DNA from 3 places in the Citrobacter sp. CFNIH10 genome. Region 1 is predicted to be linked to each of the others. Evidence: predicted binding sites of a transcription regulator. Region 1 holds the regulator's gene; each other region holds the start of a gene.
What was found. The regulator CRP, encoded in region 1, controls carbon source genes, mostly activating them, when cyclic AMP is high. The targets are predictions, from matches to a motif close to ATGTGANNNNNNTCACAT.
Positions count from the first base shown of each region.

Region 1 (7,795 bases):
CAGACCATGTTGCCGCGTTTGATCCGCCGAAAGGTGAATTTCGACGCCCACTGGCAGCGTCTGGAATTGCCCGACGGCGACTTTGTCGATCTGGCATGGAGTGAAGATCCGCATCAGGCGAAGCACAAGCCGCGCCTGGTGGTCTTTCATGGTCTGGAAGGCAGCCTGAACAGTCCGTACGCACATGGCCTGATTGAAGCGGCAAAGAATCGTGGCTGGCTTGGCGTGGTGATGCACTTTCGCGGTTGCAGCGGCGAACCGAATCGCCTGAACCGTATTTATCACTCCGGTGAAACCGAAGACGGAACCTGGTTCTTAGGCTGGTTGCAGCGGGAATTTGGCCACGCGCCGACGGCCGCCGTAGGCTATTCGCTCGGCGGAAATATGTTGGCATGCCTGCTGGCTAAAGAAGGGAAAAACATCCCGCTTGATGCGGCGGTCATTGTCTCGGCTCCCTTTGTACTGGAAGCCTGCAGCTATCATATGGATAAAGGCTTTTCCCGTATTTATCAGCGCTATCTGCTCAACCTGCTGAAAGCTAACGCATCGCGCAAGCTGGCGGCTTATCCAGGCTCGCTGCCGGTGAGCCTGGCGCAGTTGAAGTCCCTGCGCCGGATCCGTGAGTTTGACGATCTGATCACTGCCAAAATTCACGGCTTCGCCGATGCTATCGACTACTATCGTCAGTGCAGTGCCATGCCCTTGCTCAGCGACATCGCCATTCCGACGCTGATCATTCACGCGAAAGACGACCCGTTTATGGATCATCATGTGATCCCCAAAGCAGAAGATTTACCGCCGCAGGTGGAATATCAGTTAACCGAACATGGCGGGCACGTTGGATTTATTGGCGGGACGCTACGTCGGCCAGAAATGTGGCTGGAATCGCGCATCCCTGACTGGCTGACACCGTATCTGGAGGCCTAATCATGCAAATCCCCTGGCAGGACCTTTCCCCCGAGACGCTGGACAATCTGATCGAAAGCTTTGTGTTGCGCGAAGGTACCGATTATGGTGAACATGAACGTACCCTTGAACAAAAAGTCGCCGACGTCAAACGCCAGTTACAGTGTGGCGAAGCGGTGCTGGTGTGGTCTGAGTTGCACGAAACCGTCAATATCATGCCGCGCAAGCAATTTCGCGAATAACCCGCACGCTATCGGCCGACTATAATAAAAAATCAATTTATTGATGGAGTTAACATGTCTGCCAAACATCCGGTGATTGCGGTAACAGGATCCAGCGGCGCGGGGACCACCACCACCAGCCTCGCGTTCCGTAAAATTTTTGCGCAGCTCAACCTGCGCGCAGCCGAGGTGGAAGGCGACAGTTTTCACCGCTATACCCGTCCGGAAATGGATATGGCGATCCGCAAAGCACGCGACGCCGGACGCCACATCAGCTATTTTGGGCCCGACGCCAATGACTTCGGTCTACTGGAGCAGACGTTTATTGAGTACGGTCAGACGGGCAAAGGCCAGTCGCGTAAATATCTGCATACCTATGATGAAGCCGTGCCATGGAATCAGGTACCGGGGACGTTTACCCCGTGGCAACCCCTGCCGGAACCCACCGACGTATTGTTCTATGAAGGCCTGCACGGCGGCGTCGTCACGCCCCAGCATGAGGTCGCAAGACATGTTGATCTCCTGGTCGGCGTGGTCCCCATCGTTAACCTGGAGTGGATCCAGAAGCTTATCCGCGACACCAGCGAACGAGGCCATTCTCGTGAGGCGGTGATGGATTCGGTGGTGCGTTCGATGGACGACTATATCAACTACATCACGCCGCAGTTCTCCCGCACCCATATTAACTTCCAGCGCGTTCCCACCGTCGACACCTCGAACCCATTCGCGGCCAAAGGCATTCCATCACTGGATGAGAGCTTTGTCGTGATTCATTTCCGTAATCTGGAAGGAATCGATTTCCCCTGGTTGCTGGCGATGCTGCAGGGGTCATTCATTTCCCACATCAATACATTGGTGGTACCTGGCGGCAAAATGGGGCTGGCAATGGAACTCATCATGTTGCCGCTGGTGCAGCGACTGATGGAAGGCAAGAAGATCGAATAAACGATGGGAAGTGCGCGATGGCGCTACGCTTATCGAGCCTACAAATCAGGGATCTGTAGGCCGGACCAGGCGCTAGCCGCCATCCGGCGACAGGAAAAATTACGCCGCAATCACTTCATATGAATGGGTAATGTTGACCGCTTTTCCCAGCATCAGCGCCACAGAGCAGTACTTCTCCGCTGACAGGTCGACCGCACGCGAAACGGCGGCATCTTTCAGATCGTTACCGGTGACAATAAAGTGCAGATTGATGTGGGTGAACAGGCGTGGCGCCTCTTCGCGACGTTCTGACGTCAGTTTCACTTCGCAGTTCGTCACATCCTGACGGCCTTTTTGCAGGATAGAAACCACGTCAATGGCGCTGCAACCGCCCGCTGCCATCAACACCATTTCCATCGGGCTCGGCGCTTTATCACCAGAGTTACCGTCCATCAAAATCTGGTGTCCGGAAGCCGACTCACCAAGGAAGGTTAACCCCTCAACCCATTTAACACGCGCTTGCATATTTTTTAACTCCAGTGCGTCAATTTTCCTGACAGATTACGCGTACATAACAATTCTCGCAACGGAAGGCGACCTCCGTCATGCTGAAGCGAGACACCAGGAGACACACGGCTAAAGCTATGCTAAAACAGTCAGGATGCTACAGTAATACATTGATGTACTGCATGTATGCAGAGGACTTCACATTAAAGGCTGCAGTGAGTTTTTGACAGCCTCTTCCCAGGACGCGGGAAGCACATTTTTGCAACCCCAGAGACAGCGGCATTTTTTGGCTCTGGAGACAGCTTATAACAGAGGATAATCGCGCATGGTGCTTGGCAAACCGCAAACAGACCCGACACTTGAATGGTTCTTGTCTCATTGCCACATTCATAAGTACCCGTCCAAGAGCACGCTGATTCACCAGGGTGAAAAAGCAGAAACGTTGTACTACATCGTTAAGGGCTCAGTGGCAGTGTTGATTAAGGATGAGGAAGGGAAAGAAATGATCCTTTCTTATCTGAATCAGGGTGATTTTATTGGCGAACTGGGCCTGTTTGAAGAAGGCCAGGAACGTAGCGCATGGGTTCGGGCGAAAACAGCGTGTGAAGTGGCTGAAATTTCTTACAAGAAATTCCGTCAGTTGATCCAGGTGAACCCGGATATTCTGATGCGCCTCTCTTCCCAAATGGCTCGCCGTCTGCAAGTCACTTCAGAGAAAGTCGGTAACCTGGCCTTCCTCGACGTGACCGGTCGTATCGCCCAGACTCTGCTGAATCTGGCGAAACAACCTGATGCGATGACTCACCCGGACGGCATGCAGATCAAAATCACTCGCCAGGAGATTGGCCAGATCGTTGGCTGCTCTCGCGAAACCGTTGGTCGTATTCTGAAGATGCTGGAAGATCAGAACCTGATCTCCGCTCACGGTAAAACGATCGTCGTTTACGGCACTCGTTAATCTCATCGGAAATGACGCGCTACCCGCTAGCGCGTCATTTTTGTTTTGCCAATGTGGCGCAGACTGATTTATCACCCAGAAATCAATTATGCACTACGTCAAACGCTGGTGCTCTGTTTGCCCGTGGCCGTCGGACTGATCATCGGGCAGTTACATCTGGGCCTGCTCTTCTCTCTCGTTCCCGCCTGCTGCAACATTGCCGGGCTTGATACTCCGCACAAACGCTTTTTCAAACGTCTGATTATCGGTGCATCGCTGTTTGCCGGCTGTAGCCTGATCATGCAGCTGCTGCTGACGCAAGCGGTGCCGTTACCCCTGATCCTGACCGGCCTGACGCTCACGCTCGGCGTCACCGCTGAATTGAGCTCCCTTCACGCGCGTTTGCTTCCGGCCTCGCTGATCGCGGCGATTTTCACACTGAGCCTCGCGGGAAATATGCCGGTCTGGGAACCGCTGCTGATCTACGCGCTGGGCACGCTGTGGTATGGCTTGTTTAACTGGTTCTGGTTCTGGCTCTGGCGCGAACAGCCGCTGCGCGAGTCGCTGAGCCTGCTGTACCGGGAACTGGCGGATTACTGCGAAGCGAAATACAGCATGCTGACCCAGCATACCGACCCGGAAAAAGCCCTGCCGCCGCTTCTGGTGCGCCAGCAGAAGGCCGTCGACCTCATCACCCAGTGCTATCAGCAGATGCACATGCTGTCGGCGCATCACAATAATGACTATAAGCGGATGCTGCGCGCCTTTCAGGAAGCGCTGGATCTGCAGGAACATATCTCCGTCAGTTTGCATCAACCGGAAGAGGTGCAAAAGCTGGTCGAGCGCAGTCACGCGGAGCAGGTGATACGCTGGACGGCGCAAACGGTCGCCGCTCGCCTGCGCGTACTGGCGGATGACATTCTGTATCACCGGCTGCCGACGCGGTTCACCATGCAAAAGCAGATTGGCGCGCTGGAAAAAATTGCTCATCAGCATCCGGATAACCCCGTCGGGCAGTTCTGTTACTGGCACTTCAGCCGTATCGCCCGCGTACTGCGCACCCAGCGACCATTGTACGCCCGCGATCTGATGGCCGATAAGCAGCGTCGGCTACCGCTGCTGCCGGCGTTGAAAAACTACCTCTCGCTGAAATCTCCGGCACTCCGCAGCGCCGGGCGGATCAGCGTCATGCTCAGCATCGCCAGTCTGATGGGAACCGCGCTGCATCTGCCGAAGCCTTACTGGATCCTGATGACGGTGCTGTTTGTGACGCAAAACGGTTACGGCGCCACCCGCGTGCGTATTCTGCACCGTTCGGCGGGAACGCTGGTGGGGCTGATTATCGCAGGCGTAACACTGCACTTTCATATTCCTGAAGGATATACGCTGGCGCTGATGCTGGTGATCACCCTGGTCAGCTATCTGACCATCCGCAAAAACTACGGCTGGGCGACCGTGGGATTTACCGTCACGGCGGTGTACACCCTGCAACTCCTGACGCTGGACGGCGAACAGTTCATCATTCCGCGATTTGTCGACACGGTGATAGGCTGCCTGATTGCGTTTGGCGGCACCGTTTGGTTATGGCCACAATGGCAGAGCGGACTGTTGCGTAAAAACGCACATGATGCGCTGGAGGCCGATCAGGAAGCGATTCGTCTGATTCTGAGTGACGATCCGCAGGCCACACCGCTGGCTTATCAGCGTATGCGCGTCAATCAGGCGCACAACACGCTGTTTAACTCACTGAATCAGGCGATGCAGGAGCCAGGCTTTAACACGCACTACCTGGCGGACATGAAGCTGTGGGTGACGCACAGTCAGTTTATCGTCGAACATATCAATGCCATGACCACGCTGGCGCGTGAGCATACGATGCTGACGCCGGAACTGGCGCAGCGATATCTGCAATCGTGCGAAATTGCCATCCAACGCTGTCAGCAGCGGCTGGAGTACGACGGGCCGGGCAGTTCGGGGGATGTGAATATTCTGGAAGCGCCTGAAGCGCTCACCCACGGCCCCTTAAGCACGCTGGAACAGCATCTGCAACGCGTGCTGGGGCACCTGAACACAATGCACACTATCTCGTCTGTCGCATGGCGTCAGCGGCCGCACCATGGGATCTGGCTCAGCCGCCGGTTACGGGATAGTAAGAGTTAATAATTTTCGTCATGCCCGCATTTAGCTGCATCGTTCTAATCATCAACTATTGCCATATACATGTTTTATACAATCAGTCGATTGAAGTATAAACTTATAATTATCAACAACAAATTCATTTGATTGATCGCCATCCTCATCAAATTTCAATCTGTCATTATTAAACCTGCCTTCAAAATAATAGATATAGCATTTACCATAGTAGGGTTCCGTTTTTTCGAATGCTGTCTGTAAATCCTTGTTATGAAAAATAAGCGAAACCTCTACTCCAGACAATGAATGTGTACTCGATAATAAAAACCTATCATTCCTTGTCAAAACAGTTTTATAAGCTCTGCTGATATCCTCATTAACTCTGAATATATCATTAGGCTCTGATGCTTTGTTAGCATCCTTCAAAACAGTTGCTTTAAATATTCTATAGCTCGTACACTCACAGGCATACTCCATATCTACAGTATAAATCCCTATTTTTTCCGCAGACGAATCGCAACCACTCAGGAGCAGGATAAAAAAGGAAAATAATCTTGTCATACGAAATCCTTCAAGGTTAACATTCCTTTTTTATCTGTTATTTTTATTACCTTACCATCTTTCCATATAGCTCTTTGCCCATGACGATAATCCTGTTGTTCTCTGGACGTTTTCTTGCCACTATTAATATTTGGATTAGCCTTAGTTGTATGACCGATAACATATCCATTTGCCAGTTCTTCGGAAAGGTTTTTAGTAATACTATCGGTCAACGGATCGGTATCATTACCTGATTTACATCCATGAATTTCAATAATAGCGCCTTCTGGACTGAATTTAGTAAAGTCAATATCGTTAACTGCTCTTGCCTCATCACCTTTGTCATCGCCCAGCCATTTTCGAATACGACCAGCGTACAAACTTGCATTTAAATCGTTATCTTCGATATCTTCACCTGAAAAGCCACCTTTAGGATCAAGCGATGCGCCCTTATACATATAGAGTCCTCTTTCGGTTCCGTGAAAAAGTAAATCAAGTGACTCTATTTTTCCTGTCTTTTGTTCATTAATCTTATCAACTACTGTTTTTGCTGCATCAACAAATATAGCAATGACAATATTATGAGGATACGCTCTCTCATAATCCTTTTTAATGTTTTTAGCCGCAAATTCAAACGCAGAATTATCCCTCGGACTCTTTGAACCACCATAAAATATAAGCCTCACTCTTCTTGTTATTCTTTGCTCAAGCACGCTGCTATCCATTTTCTTCGTCATTCCTGACGTTATTCCTGAAGTCATTCCCTTCACCATGTAATTATCCTCCTTCCATCGCCCATACATTATTATCGTTCAAAAATAACACTCTACCTAAACAATAAGTTATCTTTAAATGCCATATATTATATATATGATTTACAGATTTATAAAAACCAAATGAATATGAAATCTATTAACAACATCCGTTAAAATAACCTCACTAATTTTGAAATAATAAACCCAGGGTGATTTATAACCCTGAGTCTTTATGAGAACGATCAATTAAGCCCTGGCAACCTTCGCGACAGCCTGTGCAAAACGCTGCATCCCTTCGTCGATATCCGCCTCTTCCACCACCAGCGATGGGGCAAAGCGCATCACATCTGGACCGGCATTCAACACCATCACACCCGCGTCGGCTGCCGCATAGAGGAAATCACGCGCACGCCCTTTGTATTGTGATTTCAGCTCGGCCCCAATCAGCAGCCCCATACCGCGAATATCGCTGAACACGTGGTACTGCTCATCAATCTGCTGCAGATGTTGAACGAATCTCTGGCGTTTTGCACTCACGCCTCCCAGAACCTCTGGCGTGTTGATGATGTCGAACGCGGCTTCCGCCACCGCGCAGGCCAGCGGGTTACCGCCGTAGGTCGAACCATGAGAGCCGACATGAAACGCCGAGGCGATTTCCTGCGTCGTCAATACCGCGCTCACCGGGAAGCCGCCGCCCAGCGCTTTCGCGCTGGTGAGGATATCCGGCGTCACGCCATAGTGCATATAGGCAAACAGATCGCCGGTACGCCCCATTCCGCTTTGTACTTCATCAAACACCAGCAATGCCTGGTGCTCGTCGCAGAGCTCGCGCAGCCCTTGCAGGAACTCCGGCGTCGCGGCCAGAACGCCAC
Region 1 covers NZ_CP026216.1:827,340-835,134, forward strand. The annotation lists gene C2U53_RS07430 (hydrolase) at 1-927, shown strand, start outside; gene C2U53_RS07435 (YheU family protein) at 930-1,148, shown strand; gene C2U53_RS07440 (phosphoribulokinase) at 1,203-2,072, shown strand; gene C2U53_RS07445 (OsmC family protein) at 2,172-2,576, opposite strand; gene crp (cAMP-activated global transcriptional regulator CRP) at 2,884-3,516, shown strand; gene C2U53_RS07465 (YccS/YhfK family putative transporter) at 3,568-5,655, shown strand; gene C2U53_RS07470 (hypothetical protein) at 5,698-6,189, opposite strand; gene C2U53_RS07475 (hypothetical protein) at 6,186-6,941, opposite strand; gene C2U53_RS07480 (aspartate aminotransferase family protein) at 7,170-7,795, opposite strand, start outside.

Region 2 (7,795 bases), 2.3 Mb from region 1:
TTATTGCCAACGTACGAAAAAATCGGTGTCTGGGCACCCGTTCTGTTGATCTTCATTCGCGTACTCCAGGGGTTTGGTGTCGGGGGTGAACAGGCCGGGGCGGTCTTGATGACGGCAGAATATGCCGAACCTAAACGGCGTGGATTCTTTGCCAGTTGGGTACAAATTGGTGCGCCGGTCGGCTTTTTGTTACCGATGGCACTGTTTGCACTGCTCAATGCCACCTTATCTCCTGAAGCAATGATGGATTACGGCTGGCGTATTCCGTTCCTGCTTAGTCTGCTGCTGGTGATCGTTGGCCTGTTTATTCGCCTGAGAATCGATGAGTCTCCTGTCTTTGCGCAGATTCGTGAGACGAAAGCAGAAGAGTCCCGTCCACTCATAGAAGTCATCCGCGATTTTCCTGGCATCGTGGTAAAAGGCGTCTGCGCAAAACTGATTGAAGCCTGTACGTTTGCCATGTTCACGGTAATCGTCCTGGCGTACGGCAAAGCCAATAATCTGGATGCCAATATCTTAATGGAAACCATGATTATCGCTGTGGTGATCGAAGTGCTTGCCATACCCATGATGGGGGCGCTCTGTGACAAAATTGGTCGTAAGCCGGTGTATATCATGGGCGCGCTGATTCAGGTCATAATGATTATTCCGTTCTTCCTGGCCATTAATCAGGACAATTTCTGGTTGACGCAGCTGGTGATGATTATCGTCATTAGCTTTGGCCATAGCATGTGCTACGCACCGCAGGCATCGTTCTTCCCGGAGCTGTTCCCGACGCATATTCGCTGCAGCGGCATCGCTTTAATCTGGCAATTGGGTTCACTGATTGGCAGCGGGGTACTGGGGCTGGTGGCAGTGAAGATTTTGCAGATGACCGGTGGGCATTACTACGGGTTAGCAAGCTATGTGATTGTTCTCGGCATCATTTCTGTTATCGGCTTGCTCATGATGCCTGAAACGGCGCCACAGCGACTCAAGCGTGAATACCAGGAGTGGCGCAAGCACGATTAAGAGGATTGTCACCTAATGGCTGCAGGGATGCAGCCATCACTCAGCCCAGGGAGCCTGCCCTGGGCGTCAGGCTCAGCATCAGGAATTGCATCCTGTCACATAACTTTCAAATGATGTTATACCAATTGGCAAAAGATTAATTCAAATCAAAACATACAACCATACAGGCGTTACTCTGGAACCGTCCTGATTTCATTCAAAGTAGGTCATACAATGCAAAACAAGCTCTTAACGGCAAAAGCGACGCTTCCTGACTACGATCGCAACCGACTGTTCCCGCGTATTGTTCATCTTGGTTTTGGTGCTTTCCACCGTGCGCACCAGGGCGTCTATACCGATATCCTGGCGGCGGAGCATAACAGCGACTGGGGATATTGCGAAGTGAACCTGATCGGCGGGGAACAGCAGATCGCCGATCTCAAACAGCAGGATAATCTCTATACCGTGGCGGAAATGTCTGCCGATGCCTGGACCGCGAGAGTCGTGGGGGTGGTGAAAAAGGCGCTGCATGCTCAGGTTGACGGGCTGGAGAGCGTGCTGGCGGCGATGTGTGAACCACAGGTTGCGATTGTTTCACTGACGATTACTGAGAAAGGGTATTGCCATTCCCCGGCGACAGGACAACTGATGCTGGATCACCCGATGATCGCAGCCGATCTGCAAAACCCACATCAGCCGAAATCTGCGCCGGGTGTGGTGGTTGAAGCGCTGGCGCGCCGTAAAGCGGCGGGCTTAGCCGCCTTCACCGTGATGTCCTGCGACAACATGCCGGAAAACGGTCACGTGATGCGTAACGTGGTCACCGCTTACGCGCGTGCCGTGGACGCCGAACTGGCCGCATGGATCGAACAACACGTCACGTTCCCGTCGACGATGGTTGACCGCATTGTTCCGGCCGTCACCACTGACACGCTGGATAAAATTGAAAACCTGACCGGCGTGCGCGATCCGGCCGGTGTGGCCTGCGAGCCATTCCGTCAGTGGGTGATTGAAGATAACTTTGTTGCCGGCCGTCCGCAGTGGGAAAAAGCCGGGGCAGAACTGGTCTCTGACGTGATCCCGTTTGAAGAGATGAAACTGCGGATGCTCAACGGCAGCCACTCATTCCTCGCGTATCTGGGCTATCTCGCCGGGTATCAGCATATCAACGACTGCATGGGTGATGAAAATTATCGGGTGGCTGCCCGCGCACTGATGCTCAACGAGCAGGCGCCCACGCTGAAAGTGCAGGGGGTGGATCTCACTCGCTATGCAGACCTGCTTATTGAACGCTACAGCAACCCGGCGCTGCGTCACCGTACCTGGCAGATTGCGATGGACGGTAGCCAGAAATTACCTCAGCGGATGCTCGATTCAGTACGCTGGCATCTGGCACATAACAGTCGTTTTGATTTGCTGGCGCTGGGCGTGGCGGGCTGGATGCGCTATGTCGGCGGCGTGGATGAACAGGGAAATGCCATTGAAGTCAACGATCCGCTTCTGCCAGTGATCCAACAGGCGGTACAAAACAGTGCGGAAGGCGCAAGCCGTGTTGAAGCGCTGCTGGCTATTGAGGCAATCTTTGGTAACGAACTGCCGCAGGTCGCGTTATTCACGCAGGCCGTGAAAGACGCGTATCAGACGCTGCTGGCGGAAGGGGCGAAAGCCACCGTGGCAAAGTATGCAGCAAACGTGAAGTAAATGCCTCAGGACTGCCGGATAATCAAGGCATTATCCGGCACTCACACCATTAGTTCATGCCGAGACGAATCAGTTCTACCGGGGCAAATTTGCCTTCACAGCCTTCCACTTCGACTGTTTTTTCACGACGAATTTGCGCCGCATCCAGGCCTTCGGTCTCAATCGCTTTAATGCGACCGGTATGGCCGGTGCCACTGATCATCACACGGCTGCCTGTGGTGATTGCGTTACGGTTACGATCGTATGTCATCATGGTATTTTCTCCTTTCTAACTTACCGTCAAAGCCCGTGGGCTCAGGTCCCACGTAACGGGTGCTATATAAATACGCTTATCAGTCAGGATTTTTTTTGTTTTTGATCAATCTCACATCTTTTTTGATGTGGACATGCAGGGGGGACGGAGAGACCTCATCTCACGAGAGATGAGGCAGGGGAATTACTCTTCGCTGAACCAATCGCTGTTTTCCTGGCGGATCAGCAGGACCGACTCGCCGATTTCTTGCAGATGTTGAGTCATGGCTTTCTCGACAGCATCGGCGTCATGTTTTTCCAGGGCTGAAAAAATATCGAGATGCTGGCGAAGCAACATTTCTGGTGGAGAGACGTGATCAAGACTCATATAACGCACACGGTCGATGGTGGCCTTGATATTTTCGATGGTGTCCCATGCCAGTTGGCAGTCCGCAATGGTTGCCAGCTTCTGGTGAAAATTGTCATCCAGCTCGAAGAAATCATTCAGCTGTTTGCGCTCAATCGCAATCCGCTGCTGATTAAGATTCTGTTCAAGCTGATAGCACTGACTGTCGGTGATTTGGGCTGCGGCCCGCCGCGCCACCGCGCATTCGATAGCCTGACGGACAAAACAGCCGTTTCGCACCTGCGAGAGGGAGATCTTGTTGACGTAGCTGCCGCGCTGCGGACGGATCTGAATCAAGCCGTTTTCCGCGAGCTTAATAAACGCTTCACGCACCGGTTGGCGAGACACATCGAAGCGAACAGACACCTCTTTTTCGGACAGCGGCGTGCCTGGCGCAATGAGGCAGTGCACGATGTCACGGCGAAGAATGCGATAAATCTGCTGATTTACGGGCTGTGTAGGATTGAGTTGCGTTTCGACGGTCATTCGCTCTTACTTTTTAGAAAATTAACCCACAAATTCTACCACTTTTTTGTCGCGAGCTATACCCGGCCCGCGGGCCGGGAGACAAATTAACCGCGATGAACGCTCAGTCCGGCAAAAGATTGCGTCACTGGCATCATTTCTACCGTATTGATGTTCACATGGGCAGGCAGGGTGGCGACCCACCAGACCGCTTCGGTCACATCTTCCGGCGTCAGCGCCGTGGTGTTCTCATAGGTTTTTCCCGCTTTATTGTCATCGCCTTTAAAGCGCACGTTAGAAAATTCGGTGCCGCCCACCAGACCCGGCTCGATATCCGTGACGCGAACGGCCGTGCCGTGCAGGTCGGTACGCAGGTTCAGACTGAACTGACGTACAAACGCCTTGGTCGCGCCATACACGTTGCCGCCAGCATAAGGCCAACTGCCTGCGGTAGAGCCGATGTTGATGATATGCCCACGGTTACGCTCGACCATGCCCGGCAGGACGGCGCGGGTCATGTAAATCAGCCCTTTGTTGTTGGTATCGATCATGGTTTCCCAGTCTTCCACGCTGGCTTTATGCGCAGGCTCCAGACCCAGCGCCAGCCCGGCGTTGTTGACCAGCAGGTCGATGTCACGCCACTCGGCAGGTAACGATGCCAGCATCTCTTCAATGGCTGCGCGGTTACGCACATCCAGTTGCGCGATCAGCACGTTATCACCCAGCGACTCTTTTAACTCTTGCAGGCGTTCCTGGCGACGGCCAGTGGCAATGACTTTATGCCCGTTCTCAACAAAACGACGTGTAATGCATTCACCAAAACCTGCGGTTGCTCCGGTTACTAAAACGATCATCTCACTGTTCCTCAACGCTTTTTACGTTTGACTACCATAGCATGTGATCCGCTCTCACGGGTAACCCTGGTTTTACAGGATTGCGGTCTTTTACCCTGAAGCCTACTCTATTGAACAAATCGTTTTCAGGAGTGAAAGATGTCGTTAACGAATCCGTTCTTTAGCCACAGCCTGTTACCGTATCAGGCGCCCCGTTTTGATTTGATTAAAACGGAACACTATCGTCCCGCCTTTGACGAAGGGATCAAGCAAAAGCGCGCGGACATCGCCGCCATAATTGCTAATAGCGCGCCCCCGGATTTTGCCAATACGGTTCTCGCCCTGGAGAAAAGTGGTGAGCTGTTAACCCGCGTCACCAGCGTCTTCTTCGCCATGACCGCGGCACATACGCATGATGAACTTCAGCGTCTCGATGAGGCGTTTTCTGCCGAGCTCGCGGAACTGGCGAATGATATCTGGTTGAACCGCGCGTTGTTTTCCCGCGTTGATTGCGTCTGGCAACAACGTGATGCGCTGGGGCTCGACGATGAATCCGTGCGTCTGATCGAGGTGACACACCAGCGTTTTGTTCTCGCCGGGGCCCAACTGAGCGATGCCGATAAAGCGCAACTCCGGGCGCTCAATACCGAAGCCGCGACGCTCACCAGCCAGTTTAACCAGCGCCTGCTGGCGGCGAATAAATCTGGCGGACTGGTAGTCGATTACGCCCATCAACTGGAGGGGCTCAGCGCGGAAGAGATCGCCAGCGCGCGACAGGCGGCGAGCGAAAAAGGGCTCGCCGAGGGATGGCTGATACCACTGCTGAATACCACGCAACAGCCGGCATTATGTGCACTGCGCGATCGCCAGACCCGGGAGAATCTGTTTAACGCCGGGTGGCGTCGTGCCGAAAAAGGCGATGACAATGACACGCGTGCGCTGATTCAGCGGCTGGTAGCCCTGCGCGCCCGCCAGGCGCAACTGCTGGGGTTTGCCGATTATGCATCGTGGAAAATCGCCGATCAGATGGCAAAAACGCCGGAGGCCGCACTGGCCTTTATGCGCGCGATCGTCCCTGCTGCGCGCCAACGGGCGCTGGGTGAACTGACCGATATCCAACAGGTAATTGACGATGAACAGGGTGGGTTTACCGCGCAGGCCTGGGACTGGTCTTTTTATGCCGGGCAGGTGCGGCGTGCGAAATATGCGTTAGATGAATCACAGCTCAAGCCGTATTTCGAACTGAATACCGTTCTGCACGAAGGGGTGTTCTGGACCGCCAACCAGCTGTTCGGCATCAAATTCATCGAGCGCTTTGATATTCCGGTCTACCATCCGGATGTGCGCGTCTGGGAAATCTTCGATCATAACGGTGTTGGGCTGGCGCTTTTTTACGGCGATTTCTTTGCCCGGGATTCGAAAAGCGGCGGTGCCTGGATGGGCAATTTCGTCGAGCAGTCGACGCTCAACGAAACCCAGCCGGTTATTTACAACGTCTGTAATTATCAGAAGCCCGCCTCAGGACAGCCCGCGCTGTTACTCTGGGATGATGTCATCACGTTGTTCCATGAGTTCGGCCATACCCTGCACGGACTGTTTGCATCACAGCGCTATGCGTCGCTGTCGGGAACCAATACGCCGCGTGATTTCGTCGAGTTTCCATCGCAAATCAATGAACACTGGGCGAGCCATCCGACGGTGTTTGACCGCTATGCCCGCCATGCGGTCACCGGCGAAAAAATGCCAGAGGCGTTACAGGACAAAATGCGTAAGGCCAGCCTGTTCAATAAGGGGTATGACATGAGCGAACTGCTGAGCGCCGCGCTGCTGGATATGGGCTGGCACCGTCTGTCTGTTGACGAACCCCCTCAGGACGTTGAAACATTTGAAAAACAACGGCTGGCGGCGGAGCAACTCGATCTTCCGGCGGTGCCGCCGCGCTATCGCAGCAGCTATTTTGCCCATATCTTTGGGGGCGGTTACGCGGCAGGCTACTATGCCTATCTGTGGACGCAAATGCTGGCGGATGACGGCTATCAGTGGTTTGTGGAGCAGGGCGGACTGAAGCGTGAGAACGGCCAGCGGTTCCGTGACGCGATTTTATCACGGGGCAACAGTGAAGATTTAGAACGCCTTTACCCGGCATGGCGGGGTAGTGAGCCACAGATCGAGCACATGCTCAAACATCGTGGCCTGGCGGGATAACACAATCGACACTTCATTATTAGCAACTTGATGTACAATGCGGGCTCCTTTTTCCGGAGTCCGTATTGTACATGTCTGTTTTCCTGCCTTTCTGCGCTGATATCCTTCAGGCGACTTTCTGCTCATGAAAGCGTCCGCGCCACTCCTTCTTTCTTCTGCTCTGCTGCTGACTGGTTGTAGCAACAGCACCTTATCGCAGTTGAATATGCCTGCCGAACAGAGTGCGCAGGCGGTGGTGGGGTACTATGCTCGCGGTATCGATCCGATGATCCACCAGTATATGCAGGAAAAGCAGGTGAGCGGAATGGTGGTTGCGGTCATTCAACATAACGGACCCGCTGAGTTCCACAGTTACGGTGTGACCGACAGCCGACATCAATATCCGATCACCCCAGACACGCTGTTTGCGCTGGGGTCGCTGAGTAAAGGGGTAACGGCCGAAATCACTACCGTGCTGGTGAATCAGGGTGTGCTGCACTGGAACGACACGCTGGCGCAGCTTCTGCCAGCAGATACGCCGCTGAGCGATGACGCCAGAAAGATTACCCTGCTGCAACTGGCGACGCATACCTCCGGCCTGCCCAGACAGCCGATGGATCTGCTGACTCTGGAAAATCTCCTGCGCTATTTCAGTTCGGGGGAGAATTTCTATACCCAACTGGATAACGATACGGTGCTGACTTCTCTTGCCGACTTCACCGCGCCCGAGGCACGCGTGCCGCACTATTCCAATATCGGTTACGCGCTGCTCGGTTTCATCGTGCAGCATCGTACCGGCGAGTCGATCCCGTCGCTGGCGAATCGTCTGATCTTCCAGCCATTACAGATGAACAACAGCAGTTTTGAGCCCATGACGCTCAACGCCTATCCGTATCGCGCATTAGGTCACGCGGGAGATCAGCCCAAGCTTATTCGACGCGGTGAACTGACGCCTGACTGGACGTTTAACCACAATATGGTCGGG
Region 2 covers NZ_CP026216.1:3,747,353-3,755,147, forward strand. The annotation lists gene C2U53_RS21925 (MFS transporter) at 1-1,011, shown strand, start outside; gene C2U53_RS21930 (mannitol dehydrogenase family protein) at 1,225-2,691, shown strand; gene ydfZ (putative selenium delivery protein YdfZ) at 2,741-2,944, opposite strand; gene C2U53_RS21940 (GntR family transcriptional regulator) at 3,128-3,814, opposite strand; gene ydfG (bifunctional NADP-dependent 3-hydroxy acid dehydrogenase/3-hydroxypropionate dehydrogenase YdfG) at 3,901-4,647, opposite strand; gene dcp (peptidyl-dipeptidase Dcp) at 4,786-6,831, shown strand; gene C2U53_RS21955 (serine hydrolase) at 6,956-7,795, shown strand, end outside.
Region 2: a site for CRP is predicted at 3,044-3,061, ahead of ydfZ (putative selenium delivery protein YdfZ). Genes of this name have one in related genera too.

Region 3 (7,795 bases), 1.4 Mb from region 1:
GTGCGGCATAGCATCAGGGACAGAGGCTGACTGGCGGACAACTACCGTAAGTACGGCTAACATCACCGCGCTAATGGCCGCCGGAACAGCGATAATGAAAAACAAGGTGTCGAAAGAGAAATTCATCGCCATCATCACGCCGCCGGAAAGCGAACCGACAATCGCTCCGCAGCGCCCCACCGCGTTGGACCAGCTCACGCCCGTCGCCCGACTCTGAGTGGGATAGAGCGTGGCGGTTAAGGCATTGAGGCCCACCTGCGATCCGCTGATACCTACCCCGGTACCGAAAATCGCCAGCGCCATCAGCCATAAACCGTTTTCGCTCAGGCCAATCATGACAATGCATACCGCTCCCAGCGCGTAGCTCGTAGCCAGCACCCGGAAGGGATTGTATTTATCCATCAGCGCGCCCAATGCCAGCGCGCCGAGCGTACCGCCAATCTGGAACGCCGCCGTCACCCAGGAAGCCTGCTGCAGGTCAATCCCACGATGGTTCAACAGCGTCGGCATCCAGCTCGACAGCAGATAGATGATTAACAGACTCATGAAGAACACCACCCATAACATCAGGGTAATGGGCAACTGACGGCCAACAAACAGCTGACGAATGCTGCCTTTGGCTATCGCCGCCGCCTCCTGGAGGTAAAACTGGGTATTGTCGTAACGTTCGCCGGTGATCGCGCTGACCGTTCTGGCGATGGTTGCCTGCGGCAACTGGCGACGGACCTGCCAGCGTGGAGATTCCGGCAGGACCGCGAGCAGGACGAAGAACAGCATCAGCGGTAACACGCCGCCGAGGACCAGGATCCCGTGCCAGCCAATAACCGGCACCAGCTGCGCGCTGACAATTCCGCCCATCGCTGAACCGAGCGTAAAGCCACAGAACATCAGGGTGACCAGCGCACCGCGGCGGCGGGCGGGCAAGTATTCAGAGGTCATGGTGATGGTGTTGGGCATGGCACCGCCGAGGCCCAGACCGGTCAGAAAGCGCAGGATAACCAGCGTTTGCAAATCCGGCGAAAAGGCGGAGATCAGGCTCAGCGCACCAAACAATGCCACGCAGAGCTCAATCACCCGTTTGCGACCGAAACGGTCAGACAGCGGTCCGCAAAGTAAGGCGCCGGCGGTAAGTCCTAACAGACCTGCGCCAAACAGCGGAGCGAGGTCTCCGGCAGTTAACTGCCAGTGGGTACGAATATCGGGTGCAATAAAGCCAATGGCTGCGGTATCAAAACCATCAAGCATGACCACCAGAAAGCAGCAGATGATCACCCGCCACTGTGTCTTGCTGACAGGAGCAGCATCGATCAGGGCTTGTAGTTCACGTCGTTGAGTCATAGTGAATGCCTCGGTGCAGGTAGGGACAGATGTTGTTTTGTTTTTGGTATGTTACGAGTTTGTAGACTGGGCGATAAAATGTACAATGGCATTTCATGCAGAGACATAACCTGGAGGTTATCGCTGATGGCAAACTGGGCGCAAAAACTGAAGCTGCACCATCTGCAAATGCTGGTGGCGCTGGGCGAACAAGGGAATCTCACGCACGTTGCACGAATGATGAATATCACCCAGCCCGCGCTGTCGAAATGGCTGTCACAGCTCGAAGATGAGATGGGGATCACGCTCTTTGAACGTCACAGTAAAGGCCTGCGCCCCTCGGAAGGCGGCAAGTTGCTGCTGCAACACGCCCAGCGCTTAATCAATGACATGGAGCGTTCACAGTATGAAATGGCACGCTTTAAAGAAGGCGGGCTGGTAGGGAGCCTGAAGATTGGCTGCTCGCCAGTGGCGACCGACTGTGTGTCGCAGGCGATCCTTAATCTGCTCGTGGAGATGCCGACGCTGCACCTTAACATTGAAGAAAAGGTCATGACGCCGCTGCTGCACGACCTGCTTGCCGGTTCCGTGGATGTCGTGGTCGGCCGCGTCGGTGGGCGAGCGCTGCAGCTTCCGCTCAATTATCAGGTGCTGTATACCGAACCCGTTTGCTTTGTCGCCCGTCCCCACCATCCATTAGCGAAGTTTGACACCCTGAGCTGGGCCGATCTAGCGCACTGGCGCTGGATCGTCTGGCCGACGGGAACGCCTATCCGCCTGAGTATTGATAACGCGCTGGTCGATAACGGAGTGATGTTGCCGGAGAACACCATCGAGTCGGCATCAATGAACGTCAGTACTAACCTGCTGCAAAGCAGCGATATGATCTCTATCCTTTCTTTACGGCTGGCGCAGCGCTATGCCAGCCAGGGACAGCTGGTGATCCTCAACCTACCGAAGATTGAACAAAAAGGCAGCGTGGGCGTGTTCTGGCGCAATAATGAGACGCCGTCCAGCGCGCTGAGTCGTTTTCTGCAACTGCTGGCACAAGTTTAGCATCACGTATTGGGGATATTGCCCAATGTTCCCGCTGTCTATGTTCAGTATGCTAAGAATTCATGATGTGATCGATAGCACGTTTTAAAGTTTAATTGTATGATGAATCCGTCGCTTCGAGGAATTTCAACATGAGCAAGACACTGAATATCATCTGGCAATACTTACGCGCTTTCGTGCTGATTTATGCCTGTCTGTATGCAGGCATTTTTATTGCGTCCCTGCTGCCTGTCGCCATTTCTGGCAGCATCATCGGGATGCTGATCCTGTTTGTGCTGCTGGCGCTGCAAATTATCCCGGCGAAATGGGTGAATCCTGGCTGCTATGTGCTGATTCGCTATATGGCGCTGTTATTTGTGCCGATTGGCGTCGGCGTGATGCAGTACTTCGATCTGCTGCGCGCGCAGTTTGGCCCGGTGGTGGTGTCGTGTGCGATCAGTACGCTGGTGGTGTTTCTGGTCGTGAGCTGGAGTTCACATCTTGTTCACGGTGAACGGAAAGTGGTGGGTCAGGAAGGATCTAAAGAATGATGTCGTCAATCTGGTGGTCTTTACCGCTGACGCTGGCGGTTTTTTTCGGTGCGCGCAAACTGGCGACACGGTTTAAATTTCCCTTACTGAATCCGCTGCTGGTGGCGATGGCGGTGATTATCCCGTTCCTCCTGCTGACCGGCATCTCCTACGACAGCTATTTTAAAGGTAGCGAAGTGCTGAATGACCTGCTGCAACCGGCGGTCGTGGCGCTGGCCTATCCACTGTATGAACAGCTGCATCAGATTCGCGCCCGCTGGAAGTCAATCATTACTATCTGTTTTGTTGGCAGCGTTGTGGCGATGGTGACCGGCACCACAGTGGCGCTGTTGATGGGCGCCACGCCTGAAATCGCCGCCTCCGTCTTACCGAAATCCGTCACTACGCCGATTGCGATGGCCGTGGGCGGCAGCATCGGCGGCATTCCGGCGGTCAGCGCCGTGTGCGTGATTTTCGTCGGTATACTCGGCGCCGTCTTTGGTCATACCCTGTTAAACGCCATGCGCATTAAAACCAAAGCCGCACGCGGACTGGCGATGGGCACCGCGTCCCACGCCCTCGGCACCGCCCGCTGTGCGGAGCTGGATTATCAGGAAGGCGCATTCAGTTCGCTGGCGCTGGTGATTTGCGGGATTATTACCTCGCTGATCGCCCCGTTCCTGTTTCCGGTTATTCTCGCGGTTGTGGGCTAAAATTTGCGATACGTCGCGCATTTTTAATTTATGTTTCATAAGTTGCATACACAATGAGAATTAGATCACACATATAGCCATAACAGGCCCGTACACTACGATCCCAATACATTGTTATGAGGCAACGCCATGCACCCACGTTTTCACACTGCGTTTAGCCAACTTGCGGACAACCTGCAATCCGCGCTGGCGCCCATTCTGGCAGATACGCATTTCCCCGCGTCGCTGACGGCTGAGCAGGTATCAATGCTTAAAAGCGCAACGGGACTGGACGAAGACGCACTGGCATTCGCGCTGCTGCCGCTGGCGGCGGCCTGCGCCTGTACGCCGTTGTCGAACTTTAACGTTGGCGCAATTGCGCGCGGCGTGAGCGGAACGTGGTATTTCGGCGCCAATATGGAATTCCTCGGCGCGACGATGCAACAAACGGTTCACGCTGAACAAAGCGCCATCAGCCACGCCTGGTTGCGCGGCGAGAAAGGTCTCGCCGCAATCACCGTTAACTACACCCCGTGCGGCCACTGCCGCCAGTTTATGAACGAACTCAACAGCGGGCTGGATCTGCGCATTCACCTGCCCGGTCGGGAACCGCATACGCTGCGCGACTATTTGCCGGATGCGTTTGGGCCGAAAGATCTCGACATCAAAACGCTACTGATGGACGAACAGGATCACGGTTTCGCCCCTCAGGGAGATGCGCTGACGCAAGCGGCCATTGCCGCCGCGAGCCGCAGTCATATGCCGTACAGCCAGTCACCGAGCGGTGTAGCGCTGGAGTGCAAAGATGGACGTATCTTTAGCGGAAGCTATGGCGAAAACGCCGCATTTAACCCGACCATCCCACCGCTACAGGGCGCGCTGATTATGTTGAATCTGAACGGCTATGGTTATGCCGATATTCAGCGTGCGGTGCTGGCGGAAAAAGCCGACGCGCCGCTGATCCAGTGGGATGCCACCGCCGCCACGCTGAAAGCGCTGGGCTGCAGCAACATCGATCGCGTACTTTTGGGCTAATTGTCTGATGGCGTCCGCGCACAGGCCGGATAAGGCGTTTTCATCGCTATCCGGTCTAACCACCTGATGGCGCAACGTTTATCAGGCCTACGCTTGTTTCACGTATTGCTGAAAATCCCCCCAATCAGACTGCTGTTTCTTGCGCTTCGCCAGCGGGTACAGTAGCCTGATTGAAATTTCATCCAGTGACAGAGTTTTCTTCATGCTAAAGCGCGCCCTCTACAGCCTGTTGGTCCTGATCGGCTTGCTGCTGTTGATCGTGCTGGGCCTTGATCGCTGGATGAGCTGGAAAACTGCCCCCTATATTTACGATGAGCTTCAGGACCTGCCCTACCGCCAGGTTGGCGTGGTGCTCGGCACAGCCAAATATTATCGTACCGGGGTGATCAACCAGTATTATCGCTACCGTATTCAGGGTGCGCTGAACGCCTATAACAGCGGCAAAGTTAACTATCTGCTGCTCAGCGGCGACAACGCCTTGCAAAGCTATAACGAACCGATGACGATGCGCAAAGACCTGATTGCCGCTGGCGTCGATCCTGCCGATATTGTGTTAGATTACGCCGGATTCCGCACGCTCGATTCGATTGTCCGCACCCGTAAAGTCTTTGACACCAATGACTTCATCATCATTACCCAGCGTTTCCACTGCGAACGCGCGCTGTTTATCGCGTTACATATGGGGATTCAGGCACAGTGCTACGCCGTGCCGTCGCCAAAAGATATGCTGACGGTTCGGGTACGCGAGTTTGGCGCACGTTTTGGCGCGCTGGCCGATCTGTATCTGTTTAAACGTGAACCCCGTTTCCTCGGCCCGTTAGTGCCAATTCCCTCCCTGCATCAGGTTCCCGACGATGCCCAGGGCTATCCGGCCGTAACACCGGAACAATTGCTTGAACTGCAAAAGAGACAAGGAAAATAAGCATGGAAGACAAAACGCTTTTTATCGTGATTGGCGTACTGATGATCGTCGCCTGGACCCTGCGGGAAGGTATTAAAGGGTTACGCTCTGGCGTCGTTGAGAAAACGGTCAAAGGTTCGCAAACGCCGCGCTTAATTCAGCGCGCAGCGGAACCTGGCGCTTACTGGAGCTATATTGGCGTCTACTTTGGTCTTTCGGTCGGCGCGCTGCTTGTCGGCATCTGGTTAGTTTTTATCAAATAAAAAACCGGCGCAGAGCACATCTGCACCGGTTTGATTCTGCCCTGAAGGGATTACTTCTTACGCGCGTATTTCAGTGAATCCAGTGCGACCGCAAAGATAATGATGCCGCCCTTGATGATGTACTGCCAGTACGGGTTAACGCCGATGTAGGTCAGACCGTAGTTGATGACGGTAAAGATGATCACACCGGTCACCACGCCGAACACCGTTCCCACCCCACCGCTAAACGACACGCCGCCGACCACGCACGCCGCGATCGCATCCAGTTCGTACATAAAGCCCAGGTTGTTGGTTGCCGAGCCGATACGCCCCGCTTCCAGCAGACCGCCGAAGGCATAGAACACACCGGACAGCGCATAGATCATCAGCAGGTTCAGCGCCACGTTCACGCCTGATACCTTAGCTGCTTCCGGGTTACCGCCGATGGCGAAAATGTTTTTACCGAAGCGGGTTTTATTCCACAGCACCCAGACAAACGCCACGGCGATTAGCGCATAGAACGTGATATACGACAGCCGGAAGCTGCCCAGTGCGATAAAGCCCTGCGCAAAGGTCGAGAAGCCGCTATCAAAGCCCGAAATCGGTGAAGCCCCCACGAAGTCGTAATACAGGGAGTTGATCCCGTAGACGATAATCATCGTGCCGAGCGTCGTAATAAACGGTGTTACGTTCAGGTAAGCAATGATAATCCCGTTCACCAGACCGATGACCGCGCCAATAGCACAGACGATCAGGATAACCAGCGCAATCGGCATGGTCGCCATTTCGGGGAACACTTTATTGGCGTTCTCCATCGACTGTAGCAACGTTGCCGCCACCACCGCCGCCAGACCCACCTGACGACCCGCTGACAGGTCTGTCCCCTGGGTGACAATCAGACCGGCGACGCCCAGTGCAATGATAATACGCACGGAAGACTGGGTCAGAATATTACTTAAGTTAAGCAGACTTAAGAACGTGGGATCCTGGAAAATAATAATGGCCAGCAAGACTAAAAGAACGACGTAAATACCGCCCTCTTTCAGATAAGTAAGAAAACTTTTCTTATTTAACGCACTCATGAGGAGCCCCTGATCTTAAAGGTGCAAAGACGCAAGACGCAGAATTTCGTTTTGCGTTGTCGTTTTTGTATCAACAATTCCAGAAACGAGGCCGTTGCTCATGACCAGAATACGATCCGTTATCCCTAACAATTCCGGCATTTCGGAGGAGATAATAATGATCCCCTTACCTTTTTTCGCCAGTTCCGCAATTAACTGATAAATTTCAAACTTCGCACCGACGTCGATCCCACGGGTGGGTTCGTCGAGCATTAAAATTTCCGGTTGCGTCAGCAGCCAGCGACCAATAACCACTTTCTGCTGGTTACCGCCCGAAAGCGAACCAATTTGCGTCTTGTGACCTGGCGTTTTTACCCGCATAGAGTCAATAACCCATTGGGTATCACTTTTCATTCGTGAGTTATCTAACAGACCCACTTTATTTTTGTAATTCTGAATATTGGAAATTAAGGAGTTAAAACCAATGTCCAGATAAGCATAAATCCCGGTAGAACGACGCTCTTCGGTGACCAGCGCGAAACCGTGGTTAATGGCTTCATTCGCACTGTGGTTATTAATCTTTTTGCCGTGCAGCGTAATGGTGCCCGATGATTTCTCACGGATACCAAACAGCGTTTCAACGATGTCAGTACGCTTAGCGCCGACCAGTCCTGCGATACCGAGGATCTCGCCTTTATGCAAATCAAAGGAAACATCCCGAATAGACGGCTGACGCAGCGAGGTCAGGTTGCGCACTTCAAGAATCACTTCCCCCGGATTGTTGGATTTATCCGGGAATCGCTGGTTCAAGGAACGGCCGACCATCATGGCGATGATCTTGTCCATATCCAGCCCTTCCAGCGGTTGCGTCGCAATCCACTGTCCGTCGCGCAACACGGTAATTTCATCACACAACTGGAAAATTTCTTCCATTTTGTGGGAGATGTAGACAATACCGCAACCGCGTTCTTTCAGCTTGCGA
Region 3 covers NZ_CP026216.1:4,635,672-4,643,466, forward strand. The annotation lists gene C2U53_RS26690 (aromatic acid/H+ symport family MFS transporter) at 1-1,338, opposite strand, end outside; gene C2U53_RS26695 (LysR substrate-binding domain-containing protein) at 1,465-2,373, shown strand; gene C2U53_RS26700 (CidA/LrgA family protein) at 2,505-2,903, shown strand; gene C2U53_RS26705 (CidB/LrgB family autolysis modulator) at 2,900-3,595, shown strand; gene cdd (cytidine deaminase) at 3,725-4,609, shown strand; gene sanA (outer membrane permeability protein SanA) at 4,812-5,531, shown strand; gene C2U53_RS26720 (DUF2542 family protein) at 5,534-5,773, shown strand; gene mglC (galactose/methyl galactoside ABC transporter permease MglC) at 5,824-6,834, opposite strand; gene mglA (galactose/methyl galactoside ABC transporter ATP-binding protein MglA) at 6,850-7,795, opposite strand, start outside.
Region 3: a site for CRP is predicted at 2,439-2,456, ahead of C2U53_RS26700 (CidA/LrgA family protein). Genes of this name have one in related genera too.